2 regions of the Actinokineospora sp. genome follow, and region 2 is predicted to be linked to the other one. Evidence: riboswitches for the same ligand, from Rfam matches in the RefSeq annotation. Region 2 holds a riboswitch; the other holds the start of a gene.
What was found. A riboswitch is a leader RNA that binds a small molecule or an ion and turns the genes downstream of it on or off. The one in region 2 is predicted to bind S-adenosylmethionine.
Positions count from the first base shown of each region.

Region 1: it holds a riboswitch for S-adenosylmethionine, as region 2 does, so the genes downstream of both, ACT4N7_RS19520 (methionine ABC transporter ATP-binding protein) here and ACT4N7_RS20985 (aminotransferase class V-fold PLP-dependent enzyme) in region 2, are expected to answer to the same signal.

Region 1 is NZ_JBQTHF010000056.1:97,387-104,230, forward strand. It holds gene ACT4N7_RS19500 (transglycosylase family protein) at 1-940, shown strand, start outside; gene ACT4N7_RS19505 (hypothetical protein) at 1,114-1,428, shown strand; gene ACT4N7_RS19510 (alpha/beta hydrolase) at 1,444-2,967, shown strand; gene rsmA (16S rRNA (adenine(1518)-N(6)/adenine(1519)-N(6))-dimethyltransferase RsmA) at 2,996-3,844, shown strand; SAM riboswitch class I at 3,946-4,034, shown strand; gene ACT4N7_RS19520 (methionine ABC transporter ATP-binding protein) at 4,227-5,234, shown strand; gene ACT4N7_RS19525 (4-(cytidine 5'-diphospho)-2-C-methyl-D-erythritol kinase) at 5,314-6,279, shown strand; gene ACT4N7_RS19530 (hypothetical protein) at 6,276-6,797, opposite strand.
Region 2 is NZ_JBQTHF010000060.1:34,996-41,839, reverse strand. It holds gene ACT4N7_RS21005 (SRPBCC family protein) at 1-176, opposite strand, end outside; gene ACT4N7_RS21000 (TetR/AcrR family transcriptional regulator) at 231-809, shown strand; gene ACT4N7_RS20995 (DUF167 domain-containing protein) at 806-1,087, shown strand; gene ACT4N7_RS20990 (potassium/proton antiporter) at 1,185-2,666, shown strand; SAM riboswitch class IV at 2,729-2,844, shown strand; gene ACT4N7_RS20985 (aminotransferase class V-fold PLP-dependent enzyme) at 2,879-4,222, shown strand; gene lspA (signal peptidase II) at 4,241-4,834, shown strand; gene ACT4N7_RS20975 (RluA family pseudouridine synthase) at 4,905-5,834, shown strand; gene ACT4N7_RS20970 (hypothetical protein) at 5,884-6,183, shown strand; gene ACT4N7_RS20965 (AsnC family protein) at 6,348-6,844, opposite strand, start outside.

The sequences.
Region 1 (6,844 bases), on a different contig from region 2:
GGGCATCGCGGTCGGCTCGCACGATTCGCTGAGCCCGTCTCCGACGGCCGAGATCGGCGACGACGGCAAGATCGTCCTGCAGCGCGGGCGCCAGCTCCACATGACCGTCGACGGCGAGAAGCGCGACGCGTGGGTCCGCGCCACCTCGCTCGGCGAGGCGCTGCGCCAGGCCAACGCGCCGGTCGCGGGCGCGTGGACGTCGGCGGGCATGGACACGCCGGTTCCGCTGGAGGGCTTCGCGGTCGAGATCAAGACCGCCAAGGCCATCATGGTGTTCGACGGCGGCAACGCCCCCGCGCCGATCACCACCACCGCCGTGACCGTCCAGGAGCTGATGGACGAGCTCAAGCTCACCCTCGGCCCCAACGACTCGATCACCCCCGGCGGCGACCTGAAGATCACCTCCGGCGCCGAGGTGCGGATCAGCCGCACCGGCGTCACCGTGATCAACCAGACCGAGCCAGTGGCGCCGCCGGTGCAGAAGATCGAGGACGCCGAGCTGGACAAGGGCAAGGAGATCGTCCTCGACCCCGGCGCCCCCGGCGAGCGGATCGCGACCTACCGGATCACCCAGCGCAACGGCAAGGAGACCAAGCGCGAGGAGATCGGCGCGAAGGAGACCGTCGCGCCGAAGCCGAAGGTCGTCAAGATCGGCACCAAGAAGCCCCCGCAGCCGGTCATCTCCGACGGTGAGGTCTGGGACCGGCTCGCCTACTGCGAGGCCACCGGCAACTGGGCCATCAACACCGGCAACGGCTACTACGGCGGCCTGCAGTTCAACAAGAGCACCTGGGACTCCAACGGCGGCGGCCAGTACGCGGCCTACCCGCACCAGGCGACCCGCGAGCAGCAGATCGCCATCGCGACCAAGCTCCGCGACGCCCGCGGCGGCTACAGCGCCTGGCCAGGCTGCGCCCGCAAGCTGGGCCTGCCCCGCTAGGACTCGGTCAACCGCCTTCACCGTCGAAGCCCCGCCCCCACCAGGGCGGGGCTTCGACGTTTCGGGAGCACACCCTGACAGCAACAGGTCAATTCCGGTCTGGGCCCGCGTGGTTGGCGCACATTGTCGGCGGGTGGTCGCCACCTTCGTCACGCCCACCTTGGGAGGCCACCATGACCGGGTTCATGCACATGGAAACCAGCGGCACCGAGGGCTTCATGAACGGCCTGTCCCAGACCGGTCAACACCTCGCGAGCACCTGGCAGCGCGGCAAGTCGACCATCGCGGACGGGGAGTCGGGCATCGGTTCCGACCTGCTCGCGCAGGCGTTCCGCGGCGTCTACCTGCCCGCGAGCACGGCGGCGCGGCAGGCGGCCGACCAGGTGCCCGCGTCGATCCTGGCCGACGCCGATGCGGGCGCGTTCTGCGTCGGCTGCTACGGCACCGGCGACCAGCGCGCGGCCGCCGCCTTCCCCGCCGTTCACTGAGCCGGAGGTCCGCGCATGCCTATCGCCGAGCCGTCAGCCGCGCTCGGGCTGTGGCCCCGGGTCAAGGCGCTCTCCGGGTGGCCGGAGACGGACGAGACCTCGATGCAGGCCCTGGCCACGGCGTGGAGCACGGCCGGGACGAGCTTTGCCCAAGCGGGCCGGTTCAACGTCGGCGCGGTCGCCGCCTCCTGGGCCGACAGCGTGGCGGTGGCCTTTCAGGACCGCGCCCGCACCAACCTGGACCAGGCGACCCGCAGCGCGGAGACGATGACCCAGCTCGCCGACCGCGCGACGTACTTCGCGGGCGAGGTGACCCAGGTGAAGACCGGCATCCGCACGCTCATCGAGGCCAACCTCGGGATCTTCGCCAGCACGTCGCTGCTGCCCGCAGGCGTGTCGGCGGTCGCCCAGGAAGTGTTCGTCACGCAGCTCGCGGGCATGGTCAACCAGCTCATGTCCGACGCCGCGGGCCGGGTCGCCGGGCTGGGCGGTGCCGTCGCGGCGGTGCCGCCACCGCCGCCGGAGGGGGCGCCCCCGGAGCAGAACGCCGCGTACTGGAACTCGCTGACCGAGGAGCAGCGCCAGCAGCTCATCCGGGAGAACCCGGACCTGGTCGGCAACCGGGACGGCTTCTCGGCGGTGCACCGCGACCAGGCCAACCGCATCCTGCTCGACCGGGAACAGGCCCGGCTCACCGGCGAGATCGACCGGCTCAACCGCCTGCGGGCGATCCCCGGCGTCGGTACGCAGATCGCCGAGTTGGAGCGGCAGCGCGGCAGGCTGGACGCCTTGGAGCAACGGCTGGACGCGCCGGCGGGCCGCGGGCCCGACGACCGGTACTTCCTGCTCGGACTCGACCCGCGCGGCGACGGCAGGGCCATCGTGGCGGCGGGCAACCCCGACACCGCGGCCAACGTGGCGACCTTCATCCCCGGCGCCGACACCAGCCTGGACAGCGTGCTCGGCTCGGTCGACCGGGCCGACAACCTGCGTGCGGCGGCCGAGCGGTCCGGGTCGCCGTCGACGTCGGTCATCACCTGGCTGGACTACGACAGCCCGCCGCTGGCGCTGGCACCGTTCGCCTCCGGTTACGCCGACGACGCCCGGCGCGACCTCGACAGCTTCCAGCACGGACTGCGGGCGAGCCACCAGGGCGCGCCGTCGCACAACACCGTGGTGGGGCACAGCTACGGCTCGCTGGTCGCGGGCGCCGCAGCGCGCGACGAAGTCCTGCCGGTGGACGAGTTCGTCTCGGCGGGCAGCATCGGCCTCGGGGTGGATCACGCGGACCAGCTCAACCTGCCGCCCGGCCACGTGTGGGTGACCGAGACCGACGGCGACTGGATCGCCGACAACCTGGTCAACCACGGCCGGGACCCGTCGAACGAGGAGTTCGGCGCCCGGCAGTTCGAGTCCGACACACCCGTGTCCCTGCCCGGCGACGACCCGCACAGCCAGTACTTCGACAACCACCCGGAGAACCCGGCGCTGAACAACATCGGCGACATCATCGCGGGCCGGGAACCACGGGCCGGGTGACCGGCGGGCCCTGCGTAGGCTCACCCGGGTGACGGTGGGTGGATCGGCGCTGCTCGGGCCCGTGGACGTGCGCAGGCTCGCCGCCGAACTCGACGTCCGGCCCACCAAGAAGCTCGGCCAGAACTTCGTGCACGACCCCAACACCGTCCGCCGGATCGTGGCCGCCGCCGGGCTCGACCCCGCGGACGTGGTCCTCGAAGTCGGCCCCGGCCTCGGCTCGCTCACCCTCGCGCTGCTGCCCGCGTGCGCCAGGGTGCTCGCCGTCGAGATCGACCCGGTGCTGGCCGCGCGGCTGCCCGCCACCGCCCGCGAACGCGCCCCGGACCTGGCCGACCGGCTGACCGTGCTGCCCGCCGACGCGCTGCGCGTGCGGGCCGACCAGCTCGACGGCGAGCCCACCGCGCTCGTCGCGAACCTGCCCTACAACATCGCCGTGCCCGTCGTGCTGCACCTGCTGGCCGAGCTGCCGTCGCTGCGCACGGTGCTGGTCATGGTGCAGGCCGAGGTCGCCGACCGGATGGCGGCGGGCCCGGGCGGCAAGGTCTACGGCGTGCCCAGCGTCAAGGTCGCCTGGTATGCCCAGGCCCGCCGGGTGGCCACGGTGCCGCGCTCGGTGTTCTGGCCGGTACCCAACGTCGACTCCGCCCTCGTGCTGATGACCCGCAGGCCGACGCCCGACGCCGACCGGGCGGCCGTGTTCGCCGTCGTGGACGCGGCCTTCGCACAGCGCCGCAAGACGCTGCGGGCCGCGCTGGCCGGGTGGGCGGGATCGGCCGCTCGGGCCGAAGAGGTGCTCACCGCGGCGGGCGTGGACCCGAAGCGGCGGGGCGAGCAGCTCACGGTCGACGATTTCGTGCGCATTGCGAGCCGCGCGTAAGCGGTGGACTACTTCGTCGGTGTGATCTTAGGTACCCCGTCATGCCAACCCGCACAGGCACCTTGCGCTCATGCGCCGGGATCGGGTGTACTCGGTTTCGCTATCCATCCCGAGCGGCTGAGAGACCTGGCTCTAGGACGCCGCAGCAACCACCCCCGTGGGCAGGTGCTACCGCCAGGAACGATGGAGGACTGAGACGATGGAGATCCTGACCAGCAGGCGGGTCATCGACCAGTGTAAGCGCGGCGTGACCGCGTGTCGCCGAATGCGTAGCTAGCTCGAAGCAGCCAGTACGTCGTTCGCATCCCCCGAGGTTCGTCCGCCCGACCGTCCACAGTGGACCGTCCGGGTGGCCTGCCGTCACGCCGCGTTGGAGTAGATCGTGATCACCGTTGAGAATCTGAGCAAGTCGTTCTGGGGCACCACCGGCCCCGTCGTCGCCCTGGACGACGTCAGCCTGGACGTCGCCGCGGGCGCCATCACCGGCGTCGTCGGGCCGCAGGGCTCCGGCAAGTCGACCCTGGCCCGCCTGGTGTCCCTCCAGGAACGCCCCGACAGCGGCGTGATCCGCGTCGAGGGCCACAACATCGCGAGCCTCGACCCGCGCAGGCTGCGCGCCGCGCGCAGGCGGATCGGCGTCGTGCAGTACGGCGACCTGCTGCCCCAGCGCACCGCGGCGGGCAACATCGCGCTGCCGCTGGAGCAGGCGGGCGTCGACGGCCCGCAACGCCGCACGAAGGTCGGCAAGCTGCTCGACCTGATCGGGCTCACCGACAAGGCCGCCCTCTACCCCGACGCGCTGACCCCCGGTCAGCAGGCCAGGGTGGCGGTGGCCCGTGCGCTGGTCGGCGACCCCGGCCTGCTGCTGGCCGACGAGCCAACCAAGGGCCTCGACGCCGACGCCGCCGCCGGAGTGCTCACCGTCCTGGATCGGGCGCGCGCCGAACTGGGCGCCACGGTGCTGGTCGTCACCAGCGACGCGGGCGTGATCCGGCGCGTCGCCGACGAGGTGGCGCTGCTCGTCGACGGCCGCGTCCAGGAGAGCGGCCACCTGCTCTCGTTGATCCAGGCCCCGGACAGCCTGCTCGCGGGCGCGGTGCTGCCCGCCATCGACGCCCCGCCCGCGGCGCGCGCCCAGCACGACCGGCTCGCCGAGGTCGTGCTGATCGGCTTCGCCGCCGTCGGCGCACTGCTGCCGGAGGCCACCGGCCGCTTCGGCGCCGCCATCTCGGTCCTCGGCGGCGGGCTCACCCGGGTCGGCGAGACCCCGGTCGCCCGGTTCCTGCTCGGGGTCACCGGCGCGCACTCGGACTCCGCGCTGGCCTGGATCGCCGACCGCGGCGGCCTCGTGCGCCAGGGTCTGCGGGGACCGCAGGGCATCGCCGCCTGACCGGATTCCCGACTCCGCCCGCGTGCCGCATGTCGGTGGGCGGGCGGAGTCGCGCCGACCGCGCCCGTAGGCTGGTCAGGTGCTCGCAGTCGTGCCCCCGCCGGTGACCGTCCGTGTGCCGTCCAAGGTGAACCTGCACCTCGCCGTCGGCGACGCGCGGCCGGACGGCTACCACGAGCTGGCCACCGTCTTCCAGGCCCTGTCGCTGACCGACGAGGTCACCGTGGCCGTCGCGGACGAGCCGGGCGTCGAGGTGCACGGCGAGGGCGCCGACGCGGTGCCGACCGGCGCGAGCAACCTGGCCTGGCGCGCCGTGCAGGAGTTGGCCCGGCACGTGGGCCGCGACCCGGACGAGCCGAAGATCCGCGTGGTGATCCGCAAGGGCATCCCCGTGTCCGGCGGGATGGCGGGCGGCAGCGCCGACGCGGCTGCGGCCCTGGTCGGCCTCGCCGCCCTCTGGCGCCTGGAGACCACCCGCGACGACCTGGCCACCGTCGCCGCGCGGCTGGGCAGCGACGTGCCGTTCGTGCTCTACGGCGGCACCGCGCTGGGCACCGGCCGCGGCGAGCAGTTGGTGCCGGTGCTGTCCAGGCACACCTACCACTGGGTGCTGGCCTTCGACCGGCGCGGCCTGTCGACCCCGAAGGTCTACACCGAACTCGACCGGCTGCGCGCCGAGGGCGACCCGCCGCGCGTCGGCGCTGTCGAACCCGTTCTGGCGGCCCTGACCAGCGGCGATCCGCGCCAGTTGGCGCTGCTGCTGGGCAACGACCTGCAGGCCGCGTCGGTGTCGCTGCGGCCTGGGCTGCGCCGCACGCTCCGGGCCGGGGTCAGCGCGGGCGCGCTCGCGGGCACGGTGTCCGGCTCGGGCCCGACCTGCGCGTTCCTCTGCGAGGACGCCGACTCGGCCCTGCGGGTCGCCGCCGAACTGTCCGGCGCGGGCGTCTGCCGAACAGTCCGCGTCGCCCACGGCCCGGTCCCCGGCGCCCGCGTCATCGGCGGCGACGAGACGCACCGGCCGGTGCCGCCGCAGGTACACGCCTAGTACTGCCAGCGCCAGCCGGTGACCTCGGCGGGCATGTTGTGCGGCTTGTAGGTCAGGGTGCCGTGTTCGCTGCTGGAGTCGAGCAGGACGACGCCGTAGTAGCCCGCGTCGGCGAGGTAGAAGTCGTCGGGCAGGTAGCGCTGTACCGGCAGACACGAGGTGAAGATGCCTTTGCCGGTGGCATTTCCGTCGGCGTCGTAGGTCGCGAAATCGGTCGCGCTCATCCACCACCCCCAATCCGGCTCGTACTCCTCGGTGGTCCGCAGCACGATCGTCACGGCCAGATAGTGACCGTTGTTGGGTGGCAGACTTCCCCGCTCGGTACAGCGGACGGATTCGACGCTGTCGAGCCAGAGCGCGGCCAGCGGCGGGCTGCCGCTGGAGCTGATATCGATCTGCCTGCCGAGCTTCGCCACCTGCGTTCCGGCGATGGAACCACTGGTGTCGCTCGAACAAGCACTGAGCGCGAAGATCATCACCGCGATGCAGGCGACGACCCGGGCACTCCGGCGGGCCACGGACATTTCACCTCCCAGTCGACGATTTAGGTCGTCACCTGGGGGAT
Region 2 (6,844 bases):
TAGCGGATCGGGCCGTGGCCGCCCGCCGCGCCGACGCCGAGCGGGCGGTCCAGCAGCAGCGGCGGCCACGTGTCGGTGGGCCACAGCGGGCTGTCGGTGCCCACGATGCGGTCGAGCAGTTCGCCCGCCCGCGTCGGGTCCACCGGCAGGTCTCGCCGGTGCATGTTGTCGATCATGACATCCTCCGTACGCAACCGTATGGTCTCGTCCGTACGGTAGCGTATGGCGGCGTGTCCGGGAACCGCAGGAGCAAAGCCGATTGGACGGCGCTCGCGCTCGCCGCGCTCGCCGAGGGCGGTGTGGCGGCGGTGGCCGTCGAGCCGCTGGCCGCGCGGGTCGGCGCGACCAAGGGCAGCGTCTATTGGCATTTCCCCAGCCGCGACGCGCTGCTCGCGGCCACGCTGGACCGGTGGGAGTGCGAACACACCGAGAACGTGATCCGGGCCGCCGACCAGGGCGCGACCGCCACCGAGCGGCTGCGGCTGCTCTTCGGCGCGGTGCTCGACCCCGAACACGGTGTCGGGGTCGAACTGGCGCTGCTGGCCTCGGCCACCGACCCGCTGGTCGCCGACGCCGTCGGCCGGGTCACCGAACGGCGCCTGGCCTACCTCGCCGCGCAGTTCGCCGAACTCGGGTTCGGCCGCGCACAGGCACGCAGGCGCGCGGTGGTCGCCTATTCGGTCTACCTGGGACAGGCCCAGCTCATGCGCGCCGCGCCGGACTCGCTGCCGCGCTCGTCGCCCGCGCGCCGCGCGCACGTGGCCGACATCCTGCGCACCATGCTGTCCGCGCCGGCGGAGCCGGGATGAGGTTCGCCGTGCGGGTCAAACCCGGGTCGCGCAGGGCGCGGGTGGGCGGCCGCTGGCCCGCGGACGGGGCCGCGCTCGTGGTCGCCGTCGCCGCGCCCGCGGTGGCGGGCAAGGCGCACGACGCGGTCCGCCGCGCGCTCGCGGCGGCGTTCGGCGTGCGCGGGCAGGACGTGCTGATCGTCACCGGGGACCGCGGCCGCGACAAGGTGATCGAGATCGATCCGGCCCCCGACGACGCCGCCGCGACCCTCGACCGGCTGCTCGCCGACGCCGGTTGAGCGGGGCCTCACCTGCGGCGTTGTCGGCCCGTCGATTACCGCTGGGCGCCGGCGGCAAGACAGAATGGCCGCACGGACGTCGACGGCTGGAGGTGGGGTGACCGATCTGACCCTGGCCCTGGGCATCGGGGCGGCCGTGCTGCTGGTGGCGGTGCTCGCCGTGCGCGTGTCGGTCAGGTTGGGTCTGCCGTCGCTGCTGCTCTACCTCGGACTCGGCGTGCTGATCGGCGAGGCGGGCCTGGGCATCGAGTTCTCCAACGCCGAGTTGACCCAGTCCCTCGGCCTGGCCGCGCTGGTGATGATCCTCGCCGAGGGCGGCCTCACCACCCGCTGGTCCGAGGTGAGATCCGCGCTGTGGCCAGGAATCGCACTGTCCACAGTGGCCGTCGCGGTCAGCGTCGGGGTCACCGGCGCCGTGCTGCACTGGTTGCTGGACTTCGACTGGCGCACCGCGCTGCTCTGGGGCGCGGTGCTCGCCTCGACCGACGCGGCCGCGGTGTTCAGCGTGCTGCGGCGGCTCTCGGTCACCCGGCGGTTGGTCGGCTCGCTGGAACTGGAGAGCGGCATGAACGACGCGCCGTGCTACATCGCGGTCGTGCTGCTGACCTCCACCGCGCCGATCGACTGGACACTGCCGTTCACCCTGGTCTACGAACTCGGGGTCGGCGCGGTCCTCGGCCTCGGCCTCGGCTGGGTCGGCACGCACACCCTGCGCCGCGCGGCCCTGCCCGCCACCGGCCTCTATCCACTCGCCACGGTCGCGGTGTGCGTGCTCGCGTTCGCGGGCGGCCAGGCCGTGCACGCCTCCGGTCTGCTCGCCACCTACCTCGCGGCGTTGGTACTGGGCAATTCCCGCCTGCCGCACCGGTCGGACACGGTGTCCTTCGCCGAGGGATTGGGCTGGCTGGCCCAGATCGGCCTGTTCGTCCTCTTGGGACTGTTCGCCTCGCCCTCGCGGCTGCTCGACGCCGTGGTGCCCGGGCTGGTGGCCGGGGTGGTGGTCACCCTGCTCGCCCGCCCGCTGTCGGTGCTGGTGTCGACAACGCCGTTCCGCGTGCCGTGGCGGGAACAGGTCTTCTTGTCCTGGGCCGGGCTGCGCGGTGCCGTGCCGATCGTGTTGGCGATGATCCCGCTGTCGCAGAACCTGCCCGGCGCCCAGCAGTTGGTCGACGCCGTCTTCGTGCTGGTCATCGTGCTCACCCTGGTGCAGGGCAGCACGCTGGGGCTGCTCGCCAAGGCGCTGAACCTCGACCCCGGGGCGAAGACCAAGGAGGTCGAAGTCGACGTCGCCACCCTCGACGACCTCGACGCCGAACTGCTGCAGGTGTCCATCCCGGTGGGCTCGAAGCTGCACGGGGTCTACCTGTCCGAGTTGCGGCTGCCGCCCGGGGCGTCGGTGAGCCTGGTCGCCAGGGACGGCAAGGGATTCACCCCGGTGTTGACCACCCGCCTGCAGGAGGGCGACCACCTGCTCGTCGTGTCCACCCAGGCCGCGCGCTCGGCCACCGAGAACCGCATCCGCGCGGTCGACCGCGCCGGCCGCTACGCGCGCTGGAAGGGCGAGACCGGCGCGGAGTAGCCGCTCCCACGATGCGGGCGGCGCCGCACCCCGCGCCGCCGCTGCGGTATCGTGGCCGCCAAGGTCATGAGTGCCAGCGTCAAGCCCCGGCTCGCTGGTCGGCAACCCTCCAACCGCGGTGGGGTGCCCCGGGTGAGGACCTGGCCCCCCGCGCGGTGCGGGCGGGCAAGCGCGGACCCGTCGCGGGTCCGACCGGACCCGGAGGTCTGCTCGTGCCGCTCGCCGCTCCCCCTGTCCAGGTCACCGTTCCGCCCGTGGTGGGCGCGCGGCTGGCCGTCCCGCTGGTCGACGGCCGCCGGGTGACCTACGCCAACCTCGACCACGCGGCCAGCGCGCCGTGTCTGGAGGCGGTCCGCGACGCCGTGGACGAGTTGCTGCCCTGGTACGCCAGCGTCCACCGCGGCGCCGGGTTCGCCTCCCAGGTCTGCACTCGGGTCTACGACCAGGCCCGCGACACGGTGCGCGCGTTCGTCGGCGCCCGCCGCACGGACGCCGTGGTGTTCACCCGCAACACCACCGACAGCCTGAACCTGCTGGCCAGGTCGCTGCCCAAGGGCACATCCGTGGTGCTGTTCGACACCGAGCACCACGCCGCGCTGCTGCCGTGGCGCGGCCCCCGGGTGCACCGGATCGAGACGCCCGCCAGTCCCGGCGACGCCGTGCTCGCGCTCGGCGCCGCGCTCGCCGGGCTGCCGGTCGGCCCGCGGCTGGTGGTGCTGAGTGGCGCGTCCAACGTCACGGGGGAGCTGTGGCCGGTCGCCGCGCTGGCCGAGGTGGCCCGCGCGCACGGCGCCCGGACCGTGCTCGACGCCGCGCAGCTCGCCCCGCACCGGCCGGTCGACCTGCGCGCCCTCGACGTCGACTACGCGGTGCTCTCCGGCCACAAGCTCTACGCCCCGTTCGGCGCGGGCGCGCTGATCGGCCGCGCCGACTGGTTGCGGGCGGCCGAGCCGTACCTGGTCGGCGGCGGCGCCACCCGCCAGGTCGTGGACTGGGGCGACCGGTTGGGCGTGTCGTGGTCCAAGGTGCCCGAGCGGCACGAGGCGGGCTCGCCCAACGTCGTCGGCGTGCACGCGCTCGCGGTGGCCTGCGAGACCATCACCCGGCACGGCTGGGCCGCGGTGACCGAGCACGAAAAGGTGCTGCTGCACCGCTTGCGCGCAGGCTTGGCCACCGTGCCAGGCCTGCGCGAACTCGCCCTGTTCGGGCCAGGGCACGACCGGGTCGGCGTGGTCAGCTTCACCGTCGACGGGCTCGACCCCGGCCTGGCCGCCGCGGCGCTGTCGGCCGAGCACGGCATCGGCGTACGCGACGGCGCGTTCTGCGCGCACATCGCCACCCGCAGGCTGCTCGGCCGCGTCGACGCCACCCAGTCCCGCGCGCTGCGGGCGAGTGTCGGGCTCGGCACCACGGCCGAGCACGTCGACCGGCTGGTCGCCGCGCTGTGCTCGCTGGCCGCCGACGGACCCCGCGCGGCCTATGAGCTCGTGGACGGCCGGTGGGCGCCGGTCGACGACCCGCGCCCGCTGCCGCCGTTCCTGCGGGAGGCGGCCTGACCCGGCGTTTCCGCCTGCATGGACAATGGGCCGGTGAGCACCGAGCGCGGCGACGACCGCGGCACCGAGACCGATCCGGCCGCCCCGGCCCCCGAGCCGCCCGCCCGCCGGGGCGTGCTGCTGTTGTCCGCGGCGGTCGTGGTCTTCGCGCTCGACCTGGTCACCAAGATCATCGCCACCGCGACCCTGGAGGGCGAGGCCCCGATCCGGCTGCTCGGCGGCGCGGTCTACCTGCAACTCGTCCGCAATCCGGGCGCCGCGTTCTCGATGGCCACCGGGATGACCTGGCTGCTCACCCTGGTCGCCGCCGGGGTGGTGGTCGCGATCATCTGGATCATGCCGAAGCTGCGGTCGGTGGGCTGGGCGATCGGCCTCGGGCTGGTGCTCGCGGGCGCGCTGGGCAACCTGACCGACCGGATGTTCCGCGCACCCGGCCCCTTCCAGGGCCACGTCGTGGACTTCGTGTCCGTGTTCGCCCCCAACGGGGACTTCTTCCCGGTGTTCAACGTGGCCGACTCCGGGATCACCGTGGGCGGCGTGCTGATCGTCATCATGGCGATGATGGGCCGCGACTACGACGGCCGCTCTACTCGTAAGCAGGACAATTCATGAGCGAGCTTGCGCGCGAGCCACTGTCACAGGGTGTCCGCGAGCGGCATCACCGAGCCTGCGAGGGGATGGCATGAGTGCATCCAGGACGTTGCCGGTGCCCGATGGCCTCGACGGCATGCGGGTGGACGCCGGGCTGTCGAAGCTGCTCGGGCTCTCCCGCACGGTGGTCGCCGCCCTCGCCGAGTCCGGCGACGTGCTGGTCGACGGCCACCCCGCGGGCAAGTCCGACCGGCTGCTCGCCGGGACCTGGCTGGAGGTCACCCTGCCGGAGCCGGACCGGCCGATCGAGGTCCAGGCCATCCCGGTCGACGGGCTGATCGTGCTGCACCAGGACGACGACATCGTGGTCGTGGACAAGCCGGTCGGCGTGGCCGCGCACCCCAGCCCCGGCTGGAGCGGCCCCACGGTCATCGGCGGCCTGGCCGCGGCGGGCATTCGGATCGCCACCTCGGGCGCCGCCGAGCGCCAGGGCATCGTGCACCGGCTCGACGTCGGCACCACGGGCGTCATGGCGGTCGCCAAGAGCGAGCACGCCTACACCGCGCTCAAGCGCGCGTTCAAGGAGCGCACCGTCGAGAAGCGCTACTCCGCGCTCGTGCAGGGCCACCCGGACCCCAGCGTCGGCACCATCGACGCCCCGATCGACCGCCACCCCCGCCACGACTACCGGTGGGCGGTGGTCGCGGGCGGCAAGCCGAGCATCACGCACTACGAGACCATCGAGGCGTTCCGCGCCGCGTCGCTGCTCGACGTGAAGCTGGAAACCGGTCGCACGCACCAGATCCGGGTGCACTTCGCCGCCCTGCGCCACCCCTGCGTCGGCGACCTGACCTACGGCGCCGACCCGGTCCTGGCGAAGCGGCTCGGCGTCACCCGGCAGTGGCTGCACGCCCGCACCCTCGGTTTCCACCACCCCGACGACGGCCGCTGGGTCGAGTTCGCCAGCACCTACCCCGCCGATCTCGCCGCCGCGCTGGACGTCCTCGCCGCCGACTACTGAGTTCTGGGCTAGGTTTGGACGCACTGTGGGGACGGCCAAGGGTGGTGCGATGAAAGATCAGCGTGGCACGGACGACGGGGGAGACCCGTTCGCGACCGGCGGCCACGGCCGCTTCATGTCCGACGGTGTGGCCCCGCCGGTCATCGGCGCCTTACCGATGGACGACGTGGACGAGACGGTGCGGGTGAACCCGGGCGACCTCACTCGCGGCCCGGCGCACGACGAGACGGTTCGGGTCGACCGGCGCGAGGTGGTCTACGACCGCGATCCGCCGACGAGCCCGATCCCGGCCGCGGCGGCCGAGCCGGCGAAGAAGGGCTGGCTGGGCAAGCTGTTCGGCCGCGCGTGACTAGGGCCTGGTTCAGATGTGGCGCACGCGATAGCCGCGCCGAGGTGGCCCCTGACGGCACGGACGAATCGCCCGAATACAACCCGGTATGAGAGACGATCCGTCGGCACCGCCAGGAACCACCTCGATCACGACTCTCACGCACCCCACATCTGAACCAGGCCCTAGTTCTCGACGGCCCAGGTCAGGGTGCGGGCTTCCTCGTCCGGGCGGGGGCTCCAACGGACGTGGGTGATCTCCGTGTCCTCCGGCAGCACGTACACCGTGTGGCCGCCCGCGGTCTGCCCCGGTGAGACGCCGATCCGGTGCGCGGGACGCGACGACAGCGACACCGGCGCCTTGGAGATCGACCGGCCGTCCGGCGTCACCAGCACCAGGTACATGTCCGGCAGCGCCTCGAACCGCATCGAGCCGCGGTTGGTCAACTCCGTGTGCACGACGATCGACCGTTCGCCCTGCTGCAGCGAATATCCCGCCGCGGTGAACAGGTAGTCGGCCGGGTCGACGACCTCGACGAGCTGGATCGCGAGCCGCTCGCCCTCCAGGCCCTCGGCCTCCAGCTTCGACCCGACCCGACCCTCACGCGGCGGACGCGTGGCCGGCTGGGTGCGGTCGACCGGGATCTGCGGCGGCTGGTCGCCGCGCGCCCAGGACGAGCTCT